DNA from 3 places in the Endozoicomonas sp. ALB091 genome. Region 1 is predicted to be linked to each of the others. Evidence: predicted binding sites of a transcription regulator. Region 1 holds the regulator's gene; each other region holds the start of a gene.
What was found. The regulator PhoB, encoded in region 1, activates phosphate uptake and scavenging genes when phosphate is short. The targets are predictions, from matches to a motif close to TGTCATANNNNTGTCANA.
Positions count from the first base shown of each region.

Region 2: the regulator PhoB is predicted to act here: its motif matches at 2,934-2,951, upstream of ACO6UX_RS07630 (choice-of-anchor I family protein).
Region 3: the regulator PhoB is predicted to act here: its motif matches at 1,879-1,896, upstream of ACO6UX_RS11715 (PstS family phosphate ABC transporter substrate-binding protein).

Region 1 is NZ_JBLYNQ010000001.1:237,265-243,154, reverse strand. It holds gene ACO6UX_RS00985 (YeaH/YhbH family protein) at 1-193, shown strand, start outside; gene ACO6UX_RS00980 (SpoVR family protein) at 190-1,692, shown strand; gene ACO6UX_RS00975 (H-NS family nucleoid-associated regulatory protein) at 2,062-2,502, shown strand; gene phoR (phosphate regulon sensor histidine kinase PhoR) at 2,616-3,944, opposite strand; gene phoB (phosphate regulon transcriptional regulator PhoB) at 4,060-4,749, opposite strand; gene ubiA (4-hydroxybenzoate octaprenyltransferase) at 4,983-5,888, opposite strand.
Region 2 is NZ_JBLYNQ010000006.1:118,795-124,684, reverse strand. It holds gene ACO6UX_RS07640 (transposase) at 1-502, shown strand, start outside; partial or broken gene ACO6UX_RS07635 (chorismate synthase) at 904-1,101, shown strand; gene ACO6UX_RS07630 (choice-of-anchor I family protein) at 1,171-2,880, opposite strand; gene ACO6UX_RS07625 (hypothetical protein) at 3,254-3,856, shown strand; gene ACO6UX_RS07620 (hypothetical protein) at 3,950-4,114, opposite strand; gene ACO6UX_RS07615 (DUF3322 domain-containing protein) at 4,375-5,538, opposite strand; gene ACO6UX_RS07610 (ATP-binding protein) at 5,539-5,890, opposite strand, start outside.
Region 3 is NZ_JBLYNQ010000006.1:1,086,567-1,092,456, reverse strand. It holds gene ACO6UX_RS11730 (F-box/WD repeat-containing protein) at 1-759, opposite strand, end outside; gene ACO6UX_RS11725 (AbrB/MazE/SpoVT family DNA-binding domain-containing protein) at 1,129-1,377, shown strand; gene ACO6UX_RS11720 (PIN domain-containing protein) at 1,374-1,805, shown strand; gene ACO6UX_RS11715 (PstS family phosphate ABC transporter substrate-binding protein) at 2,026-3,045, shown strand; gene ACO6UX_RS11710 (Na+/H+ antiporter family protein) at 3,125-4,444, opposite strand; gene ACO6UX_RS11705 (ABC transporter permease subunit) at 5,000-5,890, shown strand, end outside.

The sequences.
Region 1 (5,890 bases):
CGAGCAGATTATGCAGAAGGTTCAGTATTACTGTTATGTGGAAATCACCGACCGTGCCCACCAGAATTTATGGCGTGAGTACCAGAGTGTAGCGGAGAAGTTTAAAGATCACTTTGCCATGCAGCAGATTAAATCGCCCAGTGATATTTACCCGGTTTTCCGTAAACTGTTTGAAAAAAAGGAAAATGCATGAGCAGCCAGTTGATTTCCAGTGAACCGGAGTGGACGTTTGAGCTAATTCAGGAATACGACAGGGAACTGGCCCGTCTTGCTGATCGCTTCCGCCTTGAAACCTACCCGAATCAAATTGAGATTATCAGCTCTGAACAGATGATGGATGCCTATGCCTCAACGGGTATGCCATTAATGTATAACCACTGGAGTTTTGGTAAACACTTTCTTCATACCCAGCAAAACTACCAACGGGGCAGAATGGGGCTGGCCTATGAAATTGTGATCAACTCAAATCCCTGCATTGCCTATTTAATGGAAGAAAATACCATGACCATGCAGGCACTGGTATTAGCCCATGCCAGCTATGGTCATAATTCATTCTTTAAAGGGAACTATCTGTTTCAAACCTGGACTGATGCCGAGTCCATTATCGACTACCTGTTATTTGCTAAACATTATATTGCACAATGTGAAGAGAAGTATGGCATTGAGGCGGTCGAGGAAATACTCGACGCCTGCCATGCATTAATGAATCAGGGGGTGAATCGATATAAACGGCCCCGGCCCTTATCCGCTGAGCAGGAACAGGCCCGGCAGGAAGAGAGGGCGGAGTATATCCAGAGGACTCTGAACGACATTTGGACCACCATTCCAAAGGTTGAGAAAGATGAGCAGGAACAGGAAGAGCGCTTTCCTAAAGACCCGGAAGAAAACCTGCTCTACTTCCTGGAAAAGAATGCACCGTTATTGGAAACCTGGCAGCGGGAGCTGTTGCGAATAGCCAGAAAAATTGCCCAATACTACTACCCTCAGAAACAGACTCAGGTGATGAATGAGGGGTGGGCCTGTTTCTGGCATTACCACCTTCTGCATGAGCTATACAATGAGGGCAAGGTGTCCGATGGTTTTATGCTGGAGTTTCTTCACTCCCATTCCAGTGTTATCTATCAGCCGCCTTTTGATAGCCCGCAATACAGTGGTATCAATCCATACACCCTCGGCTTCAATATGTTTATGGATATTCGTCGTATTTGTGAAAACCCTACCGATGAAGACCAGGAGTGGTTTCCGGATATTGCCGGCAGCGACTGGCTGGATACTGTGCACTTTGCCATGAAAAACTTTAAGGATGAAAGCTTTATCCTGCAGTTTCTGTCACCCAAAGTGATGCGAGATTTAAGACTGTTTTCAATTCTGGATGATGAGTCCCGCACTTATCTTGAGGTGGACAGTATTCACGATGAAACAGGCTATAAAGCCATCCGTGAGTCACTGGCCGCTCAGTATAACCTCGGCAATCGGGAACCAAACATTCAGGTTTATAATGTCAATATCCGGGGTGACCGCATGCTGACCCTCCGTCATTACCAGCATGAAGGTCGGCCATTGGGAAAAGAGACCGATGAGCTGCTGAAGCATATACACCGGATCTGGCAGTTTGATGTGGAGATTGAGTCGTTTGAAAATGGCGCAGTCACTCAAAGCTGGCAGTGCAGTGAGAATAAGAAACGCAAATAAACGTCGATTGATTGCTGGTACGCTTACGGTAAATATTAAGTAACTATCCATTAATTTTTGAACCACAAAGGACACAAAGAGCACAAAGGAAAAGAAAAGCTCTTCTTCGTGCTCTTTGTGTCCTTTGTGGTTCCCATTCAACATGATCCATATCGGAGTTATACAACTTATTCCTTTTGATCAAAAAAACAACCTGCCTGATTTTGGATTAATAAACTGACAGTTTTTACTATCAGTGATTCACATTATTTTTAAAATTTATATAATGGTACTTCCATCTAAAAAAATCTTGCTGTATAAAGTTCATCGAATTGAACATCTTTATTCCTAAGTAGGAAGTTCTATCAAGACCAAGGAGTCGTAGAGTAAATGAATATTTTTGAAGAAGTTCTGCATCGCCTCAGCAGCAAAACCCGTATTCGCTCACTGTTTAAAGATGTACACGCGGAAGATCTGGAGCGCATCATTTCCCGTCTGAACGATGTGCTGACTGAGAAGCAGGAAGCGCGTGCCAAAGACGAAGAGAAGCGTAAGAAGAAGCAGGAAAGCATTGAAGCCATCAAGCAGATTATGGCCGACCGTGGTGTTTCCATGAATGATCTGGGTGTGGGTAATCTGGAACCGGAAGAGACAGTACAGAAGCGTCGCAGAAACATTCAAAAGTACACTTTTGAATACGAGAACGAAGCGGGTGAGCGCATTAAGTGGGAAGGTGCCACTACTGGCCGTCTGCCACGTGATTTCCAGGCGTACCTGGAGCGTACTGGCAAGAAGCGTCTGGACTGCGCTCTGGAACAGATCGAAGAGTAAGTTTTATTCGCTCTGAATAAAAAAGGGTCTTGCAGACCCTTTTTTATTTTCTATTTTGGCAAATACGGCGTTAATATCATCATTTACCGGAAAGATCGTGTTCAACCGGCCTGCTATACGTTGACGACGTTGGCATGCTTGATTCTCGACAGGGGAAAGTGACATATAAAACGACTGCCTTTTCCCGGATGACTACTGATACTGATACGACCTTCATGCCTTAATAACACATGTTTTACAATCGCCAGTCCAAGACCGGTCCCCCCTGTGGCATGACTGCGGCTCTTATCCACCCGATAAAAACGCTCAGTCAGTCTTGGAATATGAACGGGGTCAATGCCAACACCATTGTCCTGAACCATCAGGTGTCCACCTTCCTGATCCTGCCACCACTTCACCTGCACCTTTCCTCCAGACGGGGTATAGCGGATAGCGTTATAAACCAGGTTAGAAAAGGCACTGCGCAGCTCCACGGCATCACCCGTTAATAAGGCATCATCGTCGCATTCAAGTTGTAACTGGTGCTGATTTTCACCGCTCAATGCTTTGGCGTCGTTAACGATACCGGCAAGCAGAGACTTAAGCGTCACTGACTGACTTATTCTTTCCGGTTCCGTCGCTTCAAGCCGTGAAAGTAACAAAAGATCCTCAATCAGTCGCTGCATTCTGGTTGCCTGCTCCTGCATTTGACCAAGGGCACGATTAAAGATGGGCGGTGTATCCGGATTCATTGCTATACCGTCACTCATGGTCTCCAGGTAACCGGAAATCACGGTTAGAGGTGTTCTCAATTCATGGGAAACATTGGCAACAAAATCGGTTCTCATGATTTCAAGCTGATGCAACCGGCTGACATCCCTGACCAATAGAAGTCGATTGCCCTGCCCATAAACGGTAATGGCTATTTGAAGCTGTCGGCTCTCATGCACCGGTGAATCGATCTTAATGGGCTCTTTGCCGTGGCTATTGTTCATATAGCGGGCAAATTTTGGATTTCTGACCAGGTTTGTCAGGAGCTGTCCCTGGTCATCGGGCATTTGCAGGCCCAGTAACTCTCCGGCGGCACGGTTCCACCACTCAAGGGAACCATTCTGGTCGGCCATGACGATTCCGTCGTTTAATGCTGCCGTTGAATCCTGTATGCGTTCTATCACGCTGGCAAGTCGCTGTTTTGAGCGGTTGTGTTTGCGCTGAATTCTATAAATACCGTCAAAGATCTCACCCCATACGCCTGTGCTTTCCGGGGGATCCAGCTCTTTGTGGGCAGCCTTATCAAGCCATATCAGCAATCGGTGCAGTTGCTGGTGGCTCCAGAGAAGGTAGAATAATGTGGCAAGAAAAAGCCCCAGAAAAATCCGGTCCGCCAGCCAGCCGACCAGCAGCCCGATGGCAAGCATTGACACTATTCGACCAGTAAACCAGGATCGGGCAGAGGTGGTCACAGGCAGTTCCGCAGTTTGTTGAGCTTATGGTGATTGATCCTGACCATCATTCTTATGTCATCAGGTGGTGATGAGGAAAACGTCACTGAAGCCATTTTCATTGAATTCCAGCATTCTACGCTTTAGTGGAAAAACGGTAGCCAGTACCTCTGACGGTTTGAATGTAATTCTCATAGCCACTGCCCAGCGCTTTTCTCAGGCGGCGAATATGGACATCCACCGTTCTCTCTTCAACATACACATTGCCACCCCAGACCTGGTCAAGCAACTGCCCACGGGAATAGGCTCGCTCCTGATGAGTCAGGAAGAACTGCAGCAGCCGGTATTCCGTTGGCCCCATTTCGGCCGGGTTGCCATCAATACTGACCCGGTGGCTGACAGGGTCCAGTTCCAGTCCTTTGACGACGATAGCCGACTGTTCGTCCATTCCATGAGTTCTGCGCAGTACGGCCTTAAGTCGGGCAGCGAGCTCGCGGGGGGAGAAAGGCTTGGTGATGTAATCATCCGCACCGGTTTCCAGCCCCTGGATTTTATGGTCTTCTTCCCCTTTGGCGGTCAACATAATGATCGGAATTTCTGCTGTCAGCTGGTCACGCTTAAGTCGTCTGGCCAGTTCGATACCCGAGATATCCGGTAGCATCCAGTCCAGAAGGATCAAATCGGGTCGGTTATCCACCACCAGTGAGTGCGCCTGCTTTGCATCAGCTGCTTCCAGGCACTGATAACCAGCCATTTCCAGCGCCATAGCGACCATTTCCCTGATGGGTGCTTCATCATCCACAATTAGAATTGTTTTGCCAGACATGAGAATACCCCGGGGTTGAATGAGAGAAGATTGCTTTGGTAACCGTTTATCTTTATGACAGGTATTACAGCGAGGGAATGTTACAGAAAAATGACGTTGAGGAAAATTTGATGGACTTTTTGCGGGTTGTCCAACCCATGAGTTACTGTTTTCCCGTCGTTGAAGTGATAAAGGGGAGGTGAAGGTTGAGCGCTTTCGGCTCAACCTTCAAATTCAGGTGTTTCAGTCAGTCATCACAGAGAACAGACCAGACCGAGAAATATGGCGGCACCAACCCAATGATTAGAAAGAAAGGCTTTGAAACAAGGATCCCTTTCACGGTTGCGGGTTAACCATTGCTGGTGGGTAAAACCTGCGGCGGCGGCAACAAGGCTGACATAGAATGGCCAGGCTAATTCCAGCTGTAAACCCAGCATCAGCAGGGCTATCAGGGTAAACGTCTGAAAACAGGCAATAATCAGATTATCCATTTCGCCAAATAAAATGGCGGTGGACTTAATGCCGATCTGCAGATCATCATCTCGGTCCACCATGGCATACTGGGTATCGTAGGCGACAGTCCATAACAGATTGGCGATAAACAACAGCCATGTCTGAGTGGTCAGTGTGTCGGCCTCGGCGGCAAATGCCATGGGGATGGACCAGCCAAATGCGGCACCCAATACCACTTGCGGCAGATACGTGTGTCGTTTGGCAAAAGGGTAGGCTGAGGCGAGTAGCAGGGCGGCAAAGGAGAGATAGATGGTCAGGGCATTGGTGGTCAACACCAGGAGAAAGGCCACGAAAAACAGGCTGGCGGCGTATATCAGGGCTTCTTTCGGGGTTATCTTTCCGGTCACCAACGGACGTTGCCGGGTTCGTTTTACATGACCATCAAAATGTCGGTCAGCATAGTCATTAACAACACAGCCAGCGCTGCGGGTCAGCACCACCCCAAGAATGAAAACCACCAGATTACCAACAGAGGGTATGCCTTCGGCCGCGAGCCAGAGCGCCCAGAGTGTTGGCCATAGCAGTAGATAAATGCCAATGGGGCGATCAAGGCGAGCCAGTTGAATAAAGTCTTTCCAGCGTGGTACGTGCTGATCCAGCAGCTCTGCACATTTATCAGCGCCTGTTATCGATTGTATAAATTTCATCT
Region 2 (5,890 bases), on a different contig from region 1:
CTTTTGGGAAGGTCGTTACAAAAGTCAGGCTTTGTTAGATGAGGCAGCATTGCTGACTTGCATGGCCTATGTCGACTTGAACCCCATCCGGGCAAAAATTGCCGCAACGCTGGAAACCTCAGAACATACTTCTATTAAAGAGCGCATTGAGTCATACGACAGCGCAAACGGAAAAAAACAAAAGACACACTTGAAACCGTTAAAAGCTCAGGGTCAAAACCCGGAACAGGCGATTCCATACCCACTCATTAGCTACTTTGAACTGGTTGACTGGTCTGGCCGAATTGTCCGAAAAGGCAAACTTGGTCGTATAACTGACGATGTACCACCTATCCTGGAGCGCTTGGGTATTGACCCAAAAGAATGGCTGGAGACTATGCGCTGGCATAATCGTTTTCACCGCGCAGTCGGCAAGCTGGCCTCACTGAAGGCTTATGCAGAAAGCACCGGAAAATGCTGGGTTCATGGGATGTCTGTGAGCGGTGCTCTCTACCCTGCCTGATCAACGTATTTTCATTTACTTTAATGTGGCCAGAATCTTCTGAATGCTCTTTCTTATATTGTCTTGATAGTGTCTTCTATCTGGCTGTTGCTGAGTGCTTTTTATACGCTTCCTGTTTGGTATGAATGAGAAATTCTTCTTTTTATTCTTTGAATGAGACATTCTTACAATGATCAATACTATCCCACTTTCACCACCAAAATAACGTAATCATTTGATTTTGAACCATATATTCTATTCGAATATATGGTTGGCACGATATTTAATCGTTTAAAATCAAAATGTTACCAAGGGGTGGTGAAGGTCGGATACTATCATTTAAAAAATGAATAAATGATGTACTCTTCACTATTTAAAAAGTGGGTGTCCTTTTTATTCTTTTTATTGTCCTCTTTTTATTGTCCTTTACCACCTCAGGAAAGTTGATTAATAGTCAGGGCAAGCCGGTGGAGGTCGTCACCAAGGGGTGCCATGATCCCTGCGTAGGTATTCGTGCAGTACCCATTGCTGAAGCGATGATGGCGATTACCCTGATGGATCATTTTCTGCGGCACCGGGCACAGAATGCCGATGTCGTTAGTCCGATACCGGTTGTTTAAAGCATAAAAAAGGCTTCCGGGTGGAAGCCTTTAAACGTTTAGCCTCCCGGGAGGCTGTACGAATAGTCGTTAAAAGATTTCATAGACAAGGGTTGATCCAGAAACCTCATGGCCAATGATCAGCAAAGGCTTGCCAGTGGGACTGTCCGCTTCTGCCACAAAGACCATACCCTCCGGTGAAAGGTCACCAGCCAGTTCAGGCTGCTCGGCCACATTCACGGAAAAGTCCCGGTTATGGATATAGCGGACATATTCAGGTGATTCCGGACTGGTGATGTCGTACATAAACAGGCCGCCGGTACGCTCAAGACCAACAAACGCATAGTGTCTTCCATTGATTTCACCAATGGCCAGGGCTTCAGGCTCCGGACCTTTGTCATCACTGCGGTTATCGCCTTTGGTTTCATCGTCATTGTTATTGAAGTCAGACTTCAGTATTTCTGCCGTGATGCGCTCGAAATCATCGCCAGAGTCAAACACCAGATTTCCGGATTCATCCCAGATGGCGAAGGAACGGGTACCGTAAGCATAAAGCTGTTCAAACTCACCATCGTTATCACTGTCTCCCAGAGTGTTGGTGATTTTCAGTTGAGCCATCCCGGCTGAATCTTTTGCTTTGTCGGCATTTGGGTGCTCATCAGCCACCTTCACCTTTTTCACACGGAACTCTTCAGTATAAGCAAGGCAGCCGTCGTCTTCATCAAACTTCAGGCCGCCGGAGTTCAGACAATCTGTTCTGGAAGGGCTGTCATACCAGTAATCACGGGCATCACCTTCGTTGGCAGAAACAACATAGGTTTTGCCATTGGCTTCATAAGAAGCGAGGGTGTCTGGCTGATACATACCGTATACACCCGCCCAGGTTTTCAGATTCACGCCACCATCCCTGTTACTGATATCGGCGGTGTATTTCCCAAAATCTTTGTAGCCCAGGGGGAAGATCTTAACGACTTCAGCTGCTTCAATATCAATGATTGCCTGAGCATTATTTTCCTGCAGGCTGACATAAGCCTTTTTAGAGTCATTGGATACGGTGATGAACTCAGGCTCAAGGTCTTGTGCAACGGTGGCATTTCGGCCAAATACCCGAACTTGCTCGCTTAACTCATTGTGCCTTGGACCGTATTTATTAAACTCAGTAAAGCCAACTTGTCTGACCTCGCCTACGGTACCGTTATCGTTGATCTGGATAATGCTGATGGAACCCTCAGGATCAATTTTGTAATCTTCAGAAGGCTCACCTTCATTGGCAACCAGCGCATATTTACCATTTGGGGTAAAGGTCACCATGTCTGGCAGTGCTGAAGTGTGGACATAATCCCGGTAGGTTGCATTACCTTGATCATCGATGTTGAACAGAATAACAACGCCGTTTTCCTGTTTGATGTCAGCTTCAACGGCAACAGCCAGCAGGCCATCATGTAATGACAGGCTGTTTGCAGCACCGAGTTCGATGTCTGGCAGATAGCTTTGAATATCAATGCTGCTTCGTTTGGTCAGGTTTGAATCGGTCAGTGGGTTAGCGAGAGCCTTGCTGGTTAATTGGCTGGCATCCAGAATATCAATCGTTTTTTCTCCGGCATTCACGACAAAAATCGACTGACTGGTTTTATGCCAGCTGACAATTTCTGCTGCACCTTCAAAGAAAGTGCCAGATGCATAGCGACCAACCGGTTGCATATCCGGGTGGGTTACGCTGGCAGATTGCATATCCAAAGTACAGCCTGAAATGATCAGAGCTGCCAGTAATGGAGCGGTTCTGCTGAAAGGGATTTTCATCGGCCTTGCCTGTCATGTCCTGTTTTAGTTGCTGAACAGTTATAACGGGAAATGATGAAAGAAATATGACAGCTAAATCATCACGGTGTACCGAGACAGAGAAACAATCAGAATAGGGCGGTTGATATAGGTCCGCATGATGCGTGCGGGGATCAGGTGCCGCCAATGGCCAGCAGAAACACAAAAGGGTCAACCAACACGTCAAAAAGGGAATTTAAGAATCATGAGGGTCAAAGTCTCATACTGAGCACAACTACAGACCCTGGAGCACAGGATTTACGTCCCGGAGCCAAAATACCCGAACAAGAAAGGCGACCAAACGCAGCTATGATTTTCATGTGACAAAAGAATCATCTGCGAGAGGCCGCCCTCCATGGAAGTATGTCACCCACTGACCATTCCCGCTAGTAATCACTGCCCTGCAATCGAGATGCTGCAACATCGGTTATCTCTTCTTCGCCAGTCATGCCATGAGCTCCACTGGGAGGATTACGAAAATGAACTGCATAACCTCATGGCTCTTGCAGAGCAGGAGATTCTCTCTGAAGACCTCCAAAAACTGGACGTCAATGAACCTTCTATTGAGGTCAAGGGCACCGTTTATCGCAGGGTGGCTCAAAATCATCAAACATACCAATCTGCTGCTGGCTCTGTCCGGGTAAAGCGAACCCTGTATCGATCCGGCTCAGGAAGCAAATGTATAGTCCCCCTGGAACTCCAGGCAGGGATTGTTGAAGGGTTCTGGTTACCCAGGGCGGCAAAGCAAGCGGCATGGATGGTGGCTCAGTTGCCACCAACCGAAGTGGCAAGCCTTCTTGAGTTGCTGGGAAATATGAAACCGTCGGCCAGTACTTTGGCTCGTCTTCCTGCAAAACTCAGTGAACGGTGGGAACAGTATCTTGAACCTTTTGAGTATATGTCTGGCAGACAACTTTCAGGTTCCAGCCAATGCTGCGACGGTAGCGGCCTCTCTTGATGGTGTAATGCTGCCTATGAAGGGCGGAAAGCGTCAGGAAAAACGGGACAAGGGAGCAGCTGAAGGCAAGCTTACCAGAGGCCCTGCGGGTTGTCAGGAAGCCAGTTGTGGGACGCTGTCGCTCTCTTCACTTTTTAAAAAGTGGGTGTCCTTTTTATTGTCACCAATAATTTTGGATAACAGCAGCAGCTCATCTTCAGTTGCCTGATTGAGTACGTCGTAAAGATTTCGATCTTGTCGGGTGAATACTATGCTCATTTGCAAAACTCAAATTTCAAAGCTCAATGCTTCCGTACACTTGCCAGCTCTTAAGTACTGTACTGGTTGGGAATGAAATCTCGAATAATACCTGATAGATGTTATACGGAAAGAGAAGCTGGAGGTTATATATGGTCCGCCCCGCACAAGAGAAACCAGTGTTAAGAAACCATTAAGAAACCAGTGTTAGGTCTTGAAACTTGAATGTGTTCAAAAAGAAAGACCTCACCCTGGATTTTCGCTGCTAATGCTATCACAGGTCAAAGTGCATCCAACAGCCAGCCATAACCAACACGCTCCTGTTCCAGACGCAGGTTTTTTCCGAAGGTATTATCTTTCAGGGCCGCAAACACTGGCGATTCATCCGGGGTAAGCCCCGGCAGTTCACCAGTAAAACGCTTGCTGTCCATCTCCTCTGTACACAGTGCCAAATGCGTTTGCAGGGTGGCTTGGTCCATCAACAAGGAGCGGACTTGCGGAAAATGCTGGCGCAGGCGGGAGAGAATGGCAAAACCGTGGGTGTCAATATCCCCCCAATAGATAATCTCTTTTTCCTTCAGCCAGCCAATGGAAGACAGTGACTGAATACCATAGCCCAGCCCAAAGATGACAATGGCATCCGGTACTGGTGGAAAGGCAAGACCATTGACCTTGTTTTCTGTGATAAACACCTTGCCGGTTCCCGGATCTATAAATTGCGACACCGGAACCGTGATATCCGTCACCGGGCCGGGATGATCCAATAACCGGTATCGCACCAGCGGCTCATCAAACCGTAAACCAAAGCGGCGCTCAAAACCGTTTTCCGCGAGCCCGGCGATGGTCCCATCAAAATCCTCCGGTTCAAGGGCCAGGCTCAGCAACTCCGAGAGAATGCCCTTGTTATTTTCAATAAATTTGCTGTCAACACTTTGGATATCCAACTGGCGGATGTAACGCCCCGGTTTTGGATTCAGCTGAAAATATCGGCAGACCTTCAGCAACCGGGGCCAGCTATCAACCAGCTCCAGGGCTTTTAACGGTTTATCCAGCAGCCAGGGCATTAACTCTGGCAGCTGTCGTCTGGTTGTGCCCGCCAGTTCATCAAACTGGCGAAAGGCTTTGATCTTGCCGATAAAACCCAGCCAGTCTTCCCGGTGTTCAAACACAATGCGCTGGGGCAGGCGCTGGGTACCGAGCTGCTGATGGTTGATGCTGCGATAATCCAGCCGATAACCACTGCCTTTTACCGCCTTGCTATTGCTGTGTAACAGGGCTATCCAGTCCCGCACTTTGGCAAACTCCTGGCTGAGCACTTTGCCGGAAGGTTTGCGAAACGTAATTTCCAGCGGAAACAGGGATTCTCCCTGCAACACACTTCTCAAAAACGCCCCGGAACTCCAGGGGCGCAGGGATTTTTTTTGCAGTTCGGTGAGGGTAATCATTTAGCTAATGGCTTCTGCCCGGTTCTGGCTTATGGTTTCCTTAAGCAGACGCTCCTGCTCCTGCTGTTTCTCCTGTCGGTATTGTTCAATGGTCAGGTTCCGGAGCATAGAGTGGTTCCCGCCCTGGTTATGAACAAAGTGGACAGAGTTCACATAATCTTCAATCACATGAATCTTCTGCAGGGGGGTGACAATCAATAATTGCAGATTCAACCGGCGAAACAGCTCCAGCCCGTAGCGGGCGGACTCGTCAGAACCCCGGCCAAAGGCTTCGTCGATCATAACAAAGCGGAAAGAGCGGGAATGGTTTTCGCCCCACTCCAGACCCAGCTGGTAGGCCAGTGCTGCCGCC
Region 3 (5,890 bases), on a different contig from region 1:
TCCTCTACAGGCCAGCACATGATGGCCGTGGGTCTCAAAGTTGGCGAGAGGAAGACCTGTGCAGAGCTCGTCATCGAAGCTAAAACTGGCTTGTTTATGCCATGGGCGGTTCGCTGTGTAGCCAAAGATTGTCCCTCTATGATGGTTTCCCAAGATCATTAAATGGTCGCCATGGGTGTTCAGGCTGATAGTAGCGTCAGGAGCATCATTAATTTTCTTTGCCAGAACCGGTTTGAATTGTCGACAGTCAGCCATCAGTTTACTCACCGTGTAAAACAGTACCTGGGGGAAGTATTTCCTTTTTTGTGTTTCACCGGTTTTACGACCTTCGTCTGTTGTTTGTTCTGCAAGGTATTGGCCGCAAAGTTTACCGACTACCGTTGTATCCGTGGTAAATTGCCCCAGCCAGTGCTGCAGGTCACGATCACTGATGTCACGGGCAATCTCTTTGAACTGGTTCTGTTGGTGCGTTGCCAATTTTGCAAACCACGATCTGGCCAGCAGATGTTCATCGGTGATTATCTGGTTTAAATAAGTACACGTTTTTGCGGTGGCGAGTATCTCCCGGAAAGATAAATAGCCCAACAGCCTGAGCATGGGAGGCTCAGGCAAATACAGTAATGAACATTGGTCTTGGCAGGGCACAACCGACATACCGTTGCTGTTCCACACATAACGGGATACCTCAGGTGTTACTCCGGCGCAGTCCGGGTCATCGCCATAATTGCCGCTGGTGTTTACAGTAACGGGAGGTTCCATTGTGAATTGTGATCTTCAGATGGTTGCCATTCAGATATCTTGGATGGGGTTGCCGGGCAAAAGTTCACAGCAATCGGAATGTTCGTCTGGGAGGCTGACCGAAAACCGCTTTGGCAGTCTAGGAGCCTGTCCGAGAATAGACTGCCCTACTGCGGTTGCGATAAATTGGTCTAAAAATTCCTGCTTCTTCGTCAAATAGCCCCGCTATTCTCCTCAGAATCAGAAATTTTTATCCTCAATTTCTCGCAATCCTCGCTACGGGCGCTATTCTCGGACAGGCTCCTAGCCACAACCTTTCTTGCCCTGTGTACAACCTTTGCCTACGATAGTATTACTATTTCAATATAGTAATACAGAAAGAGGTGTGACGTGCATAAATTAACGACCAAAAGACAAGTGACTATTCCTCAAAGTATCTGCCAAAAGCTCGGGCTAAAACCAGGCGACTTTATACAGGTTTTCGAGCGCGATGGTGTGGCACATTTGGTAAAGATGACCTCCGACGACCTTTCTGGCACCATCAAATTACCTGGTGATACCCATCAACACATAACGCGAGAGGACACCAGGAAGGCCATCAAAAACAAAACCGCCAGAAAATTCGCGGGCGAATCATGATTGCTGTTGATACAAATGTGCTGTTGCGTTATCTGATAGCGCCAGTCGATGCCCGTAACCCGCCCTGGCAAGCGAGAGTGGCGGCTGAAACCATTAATTCTGCTGACTCCGTTTACCTCTCAGACATTGTCCTGGCCGAAACCGAGTGGGTGCTGGAAACCGTCTTTGAATTAACCAAAGCAGAAATACACTCCGTTCTCAAACAGCTCGCCAGTAACACCCGGTTCATTTTTGAAGACTGGAGTGCCCTGCAGAGCGCGCTTATGGATTACAGCGAAACTCCAAAAGTGGATTTCTCTGATTGTCTGATTGCCCGACGTGCCACCAGCAAAGGCTCCCAAACGCTCTACAGCTTTGAAAGCCGCAAAAAGCTGGGGGCTTTATCCATCGTCACCACGCTGGTAAAGGAGCAAGTTGGGAGTGACTGATGAACGCCTCCTGCTCCCCGTAAAGCCACCCTTTAAAAATGAAAGACCCGGCCACGGTTTGCTTCCTTTTTCTTTTCACAGAATTGTCATATTCAAGCTCTATATTTGATTCCCGGAAGTCAAGCAAGGAGGCTCACGCCTCAGATCAACCTTTGATAGCCCTTAAAGATGAGAAGGCGCTGTTATTCGAACAGGGCGCGTAAATCCTGGAGAGCAAATGATGAAAATAACAACACACGTAACGGCATTTAAGCGAGTCCTGGCTGTGTCTGCTACCGCAGCGCTGGCGTTGGCCAGTGGTGCTGCCATGGCCAGCCAGCTGGATCCATCCCTGCCAAAGTACAGTAAGTCCAGTGGCGTGTCCGGTAACCTGTCCTCCGTGGGTTCAGACACGCTGGCAAATCTGATGACGCTCTGGGCCGAAGATTTCAAGCGCATTTATCCCAATGTGAATGTTCAGATTCAGGCGGCGGGTTCTTCTACTGCACCTCCCGCTCTGACCGAAAGTACCTCAAACTTCGGCCCCATGAGCCGGAAAATGAAGGACAAGGAGCTGGAAGCATTTGAGAAAAGGCATGGTTACAAGCCAACGGCGATTCCTGTGGCGATTGATGCGCTGGCGGTCTTTGTTAACAAAGATAATCCCATCAAAGGCCTGACCATGGCCGAAGTGGATGCGATTTTCTCGTCAACCCGCAAGTGTGGCGCAGACAGTGAAGTGAAGACCTGGGGTGATATTGGCCTGAGTGGATCCTGGCAGAACCGCTCTGTGCAGCTGTATGGACGTAACTCGGTATCCGGCACTTATGGCTACTTCAAGAAGAAGGCCCTGTGTAAGGGGGATTTTAAAAACAGTGTGAATGAGCAGCCAGGTTCCGCCTCGGTGGTTCAGTCGGTTTCTGCATCGCTGAACGGTATTGGCTATTCTGGTATTGGTTACAAAACCTCCAGTGTGAGAACCGTTGCACTGGCGAAGAAAGAAGGCCAGTCCTTTGTCGAGGCGACGCCGCTGAATGCGGTTGATGGCAGCTATCCTCTGTCACGTTTTCTGTACGTGTATGTGAACAAGCAGCCTAACAAGCCACTGTCTCCCCTTGAGCGCGAATTTGTTAAGTTGCTGCTCTCGAAACAGGGGCAGGAAGTGGTTGTGAAGGATGGCTATATCCCACTGCCAGGCAAGGTGGTTGATAAATACCTGGCTAAGCTCGGACTGGATAATACGACGATTGCCAGCAAGTAATGTGATTGCTGAGTGGAGATAAAGCCACTGTCTTCAGTGGCTTTATTTTTTGGTTAGCCCTTCAAAGGATACGCATTAATTACAGAATCATTGCCGCGATCCAGGCAAACAGGATCATGGGAATGTTGTAGTGCATAAACGTTGGAATAACGGTGTCACGGATATGGTCGTGCTGGCCATCCACATCCAGCCCGGCGGTTGGGCCAATGGTGGAGTCGGAGGCTGGAGAGCCTGCATCACCCAGCGCGCCGGATGCACCAACAAGCGCTGCGGTTGCCAGAGGTGAAAAGCCGAGGGCCAGCGCCAGTGGGACATAGAGCGTGGCAATAATGGGAATGGTTGAGAAGGAAGAACCAATGCCCATGGTGATCATCAATCCAACAAGCAGCATCAGCAATGCGGCCAGTGCCTTGCTGCCATAAACCAGCTCTTCAACCATGGCCACCAGGGCAGGAATATCCCCGGTTGTCCTGAGTACTTCGGCAAAGCCAGAGGCAGAGATCATGATAAATCCACACAGGGCCATCATTCTTACACCCCGGGCAAAGACATCATCCGCTTCCCGCCAGTGCACAATGCCGCCGAGGATCATCATCATAAAGCCTGTGGCTGCACCCATGGCCATGGAGTCGGTGAACAGTTGCACGCCGAGTGCCGCCGCAATGGATACCAGGGTAATCAGCACGGCCTTTGGCTCCATGGATGGCTGCTCTTCCTTAGCGGTTTTCAGGGCGCTCTCTGCAATGTGGTAGTGGCGGGGTTTACGGTAAGTCCAGAACACAGCCACAAGCAGACCAATAAACATGCCGAGTACCGGTAGAGCCATGGCCGATGGCATCAGGTCAGGGTCAATGTTCAAGCCATTATCGTTGAGGTTGCCCGCCAGGATCTGGGTCAGGTAGATATTGCCGAAACCAATGGGAACCAGCATATAGGTGGCGATCAGACCAAACGACAGGGTGCTTGCTACCGCCCTGCGGTCCAGCTGTAAGGAGCTGAAAACACCCAGTAGCGGTGGGATCAGAATAGGAATAAAGGCGATATGCACAGGGACCACATTCTGGGAGGCAAAGGCCATCAGCAGAATGCTTCCCAGGATTGAGATCCTCAGGCCAGCTGTTTTGTGGGTCTTGGCTACCCTCTGAATAATTCGATCGGCCAGCCACTGGGGAATCCCGGATGCGGATATAGCCATGGCGAAGGCACCCAGCATACCGTAGCTGATGGCGATACTGGCACCACCCCCCAACCCTTCGGCAAAAGCGGACAGTGTGGCATCAAACCCCAGTCCACCGGCAAGACCTCCACCAATAGCCCCGAAAAAAAGGGCAAGTACAACGTTTACACGCAAGACACTCAAGGTCAGCATGATGGCAACAGCCAAAATGACAGCGTTCATAGTAATCCAGTTTTGTGTTCTTTTGAGTTATAAGCGGTTTGCGATACTTCAATCCACAGCATTATCCACAGCACGATCTATAACAGATCAGTCTATAGCAGATCAGTGCAGAGCTCGTCAGGAGCTGTCGCATTCCTTGATTGGTTGTGCCTTGAGCTCTTTTTTCTAGTTGTAAATTAATATATTACACATTGAGGCTAGAAGCTCAGGCGATAAAAGTAAATGTATTCGATCAGGGTCGAATCAGCCGTTCAATGGTGATGATGGTGTCGGTGGGCATGCAGGGAAGGGATCATGGAAAGGGCAGAGCTACACTGTTCTGATTGGGTGTCAATACCGGGTATTGTTAGCAGATTTCTGGGTAACATCGTTATTTTCTCTGATCATGATGCACTTTCAACAGGTCTGTAGGCTCGGTAATTCAGGCTTACAGCCGTTATTGGCAGCCACTAAATTACATTGATCTGTTGGCCCGGGCAATGATTTTTTCCCGGTGTCACATTACTGTCATATTGATTCTGTAAGTTACGGGCATGATTTAATCAGACTTGCGCCATGTATCAAAATTCGATGGATAACAGCCCGGGTATTGATTTCAATACACCGGCACTAAAAAAATATCGTTCCCTGCGCTTCTTGAAAGACCGTCTTGCCCGCTGGGGGGTTGCCTCCGGTGGTCTTGGCGTGATTGTGGCGATTCTCCTGATTTTCTTTTACCTCCTCTATGAGGTCCTGCCGCTATTTAACCGCGCTGAGATTACCCGGGTTGCTTCATACCCATCGGCCCTGACTTTTGTTGATGAGCCAGTTGCTACAAAAAAAGCGCCGATATTTCTCGCTGTTGAAGAGCAGGCCGAAGTGGCCATGCAAGCAGAGGCTTCCGGTAATCTGCGTTTTTTCTCCTCCCAGACCGGTGAATGGCTACAGAATGAGTTGCTGCCAATACCTGCGGGCAGTGAGGTGGTCAGGGTGGTCAGGGATGCTGCTGGTTCCAATCTGATGGCGGCCGGTCTTACCAAAGGTGAGGTCATACTGTTTGATCAGGGCTACAGGATTACCTGGCCAGATGACCGCCGGAAGATCACACCGGAAGTCAGCTACCCTTATGAGCGGCAGCCTTTTGCCATCAAGGACTTTTCGGCTCCGGTTGCACAACTGGCCATCAGTGACGGTGAGGAAAAGCTGTTGATGGCCGCCAGCAGCAATAACCAGCTGGTGATGGAGGTTGTCCATAAGGAAGCGGATTTTTTAACCGAGTCCATCACTGTTGAGCAGCAGTCCGTCGCCCTGCCGGTGATCAGCGGACTTTCTGCGCAGGGTGGCCTGGATATCCGCCAGTTGCTGATTGATCCGGAACAAACCTGGCTTTATGTCCTCAGCGGCAGCAATCAACTGACGGTGATCAATATCAGCGATATTGACCGTCCCTATATCCATGAGACGCTC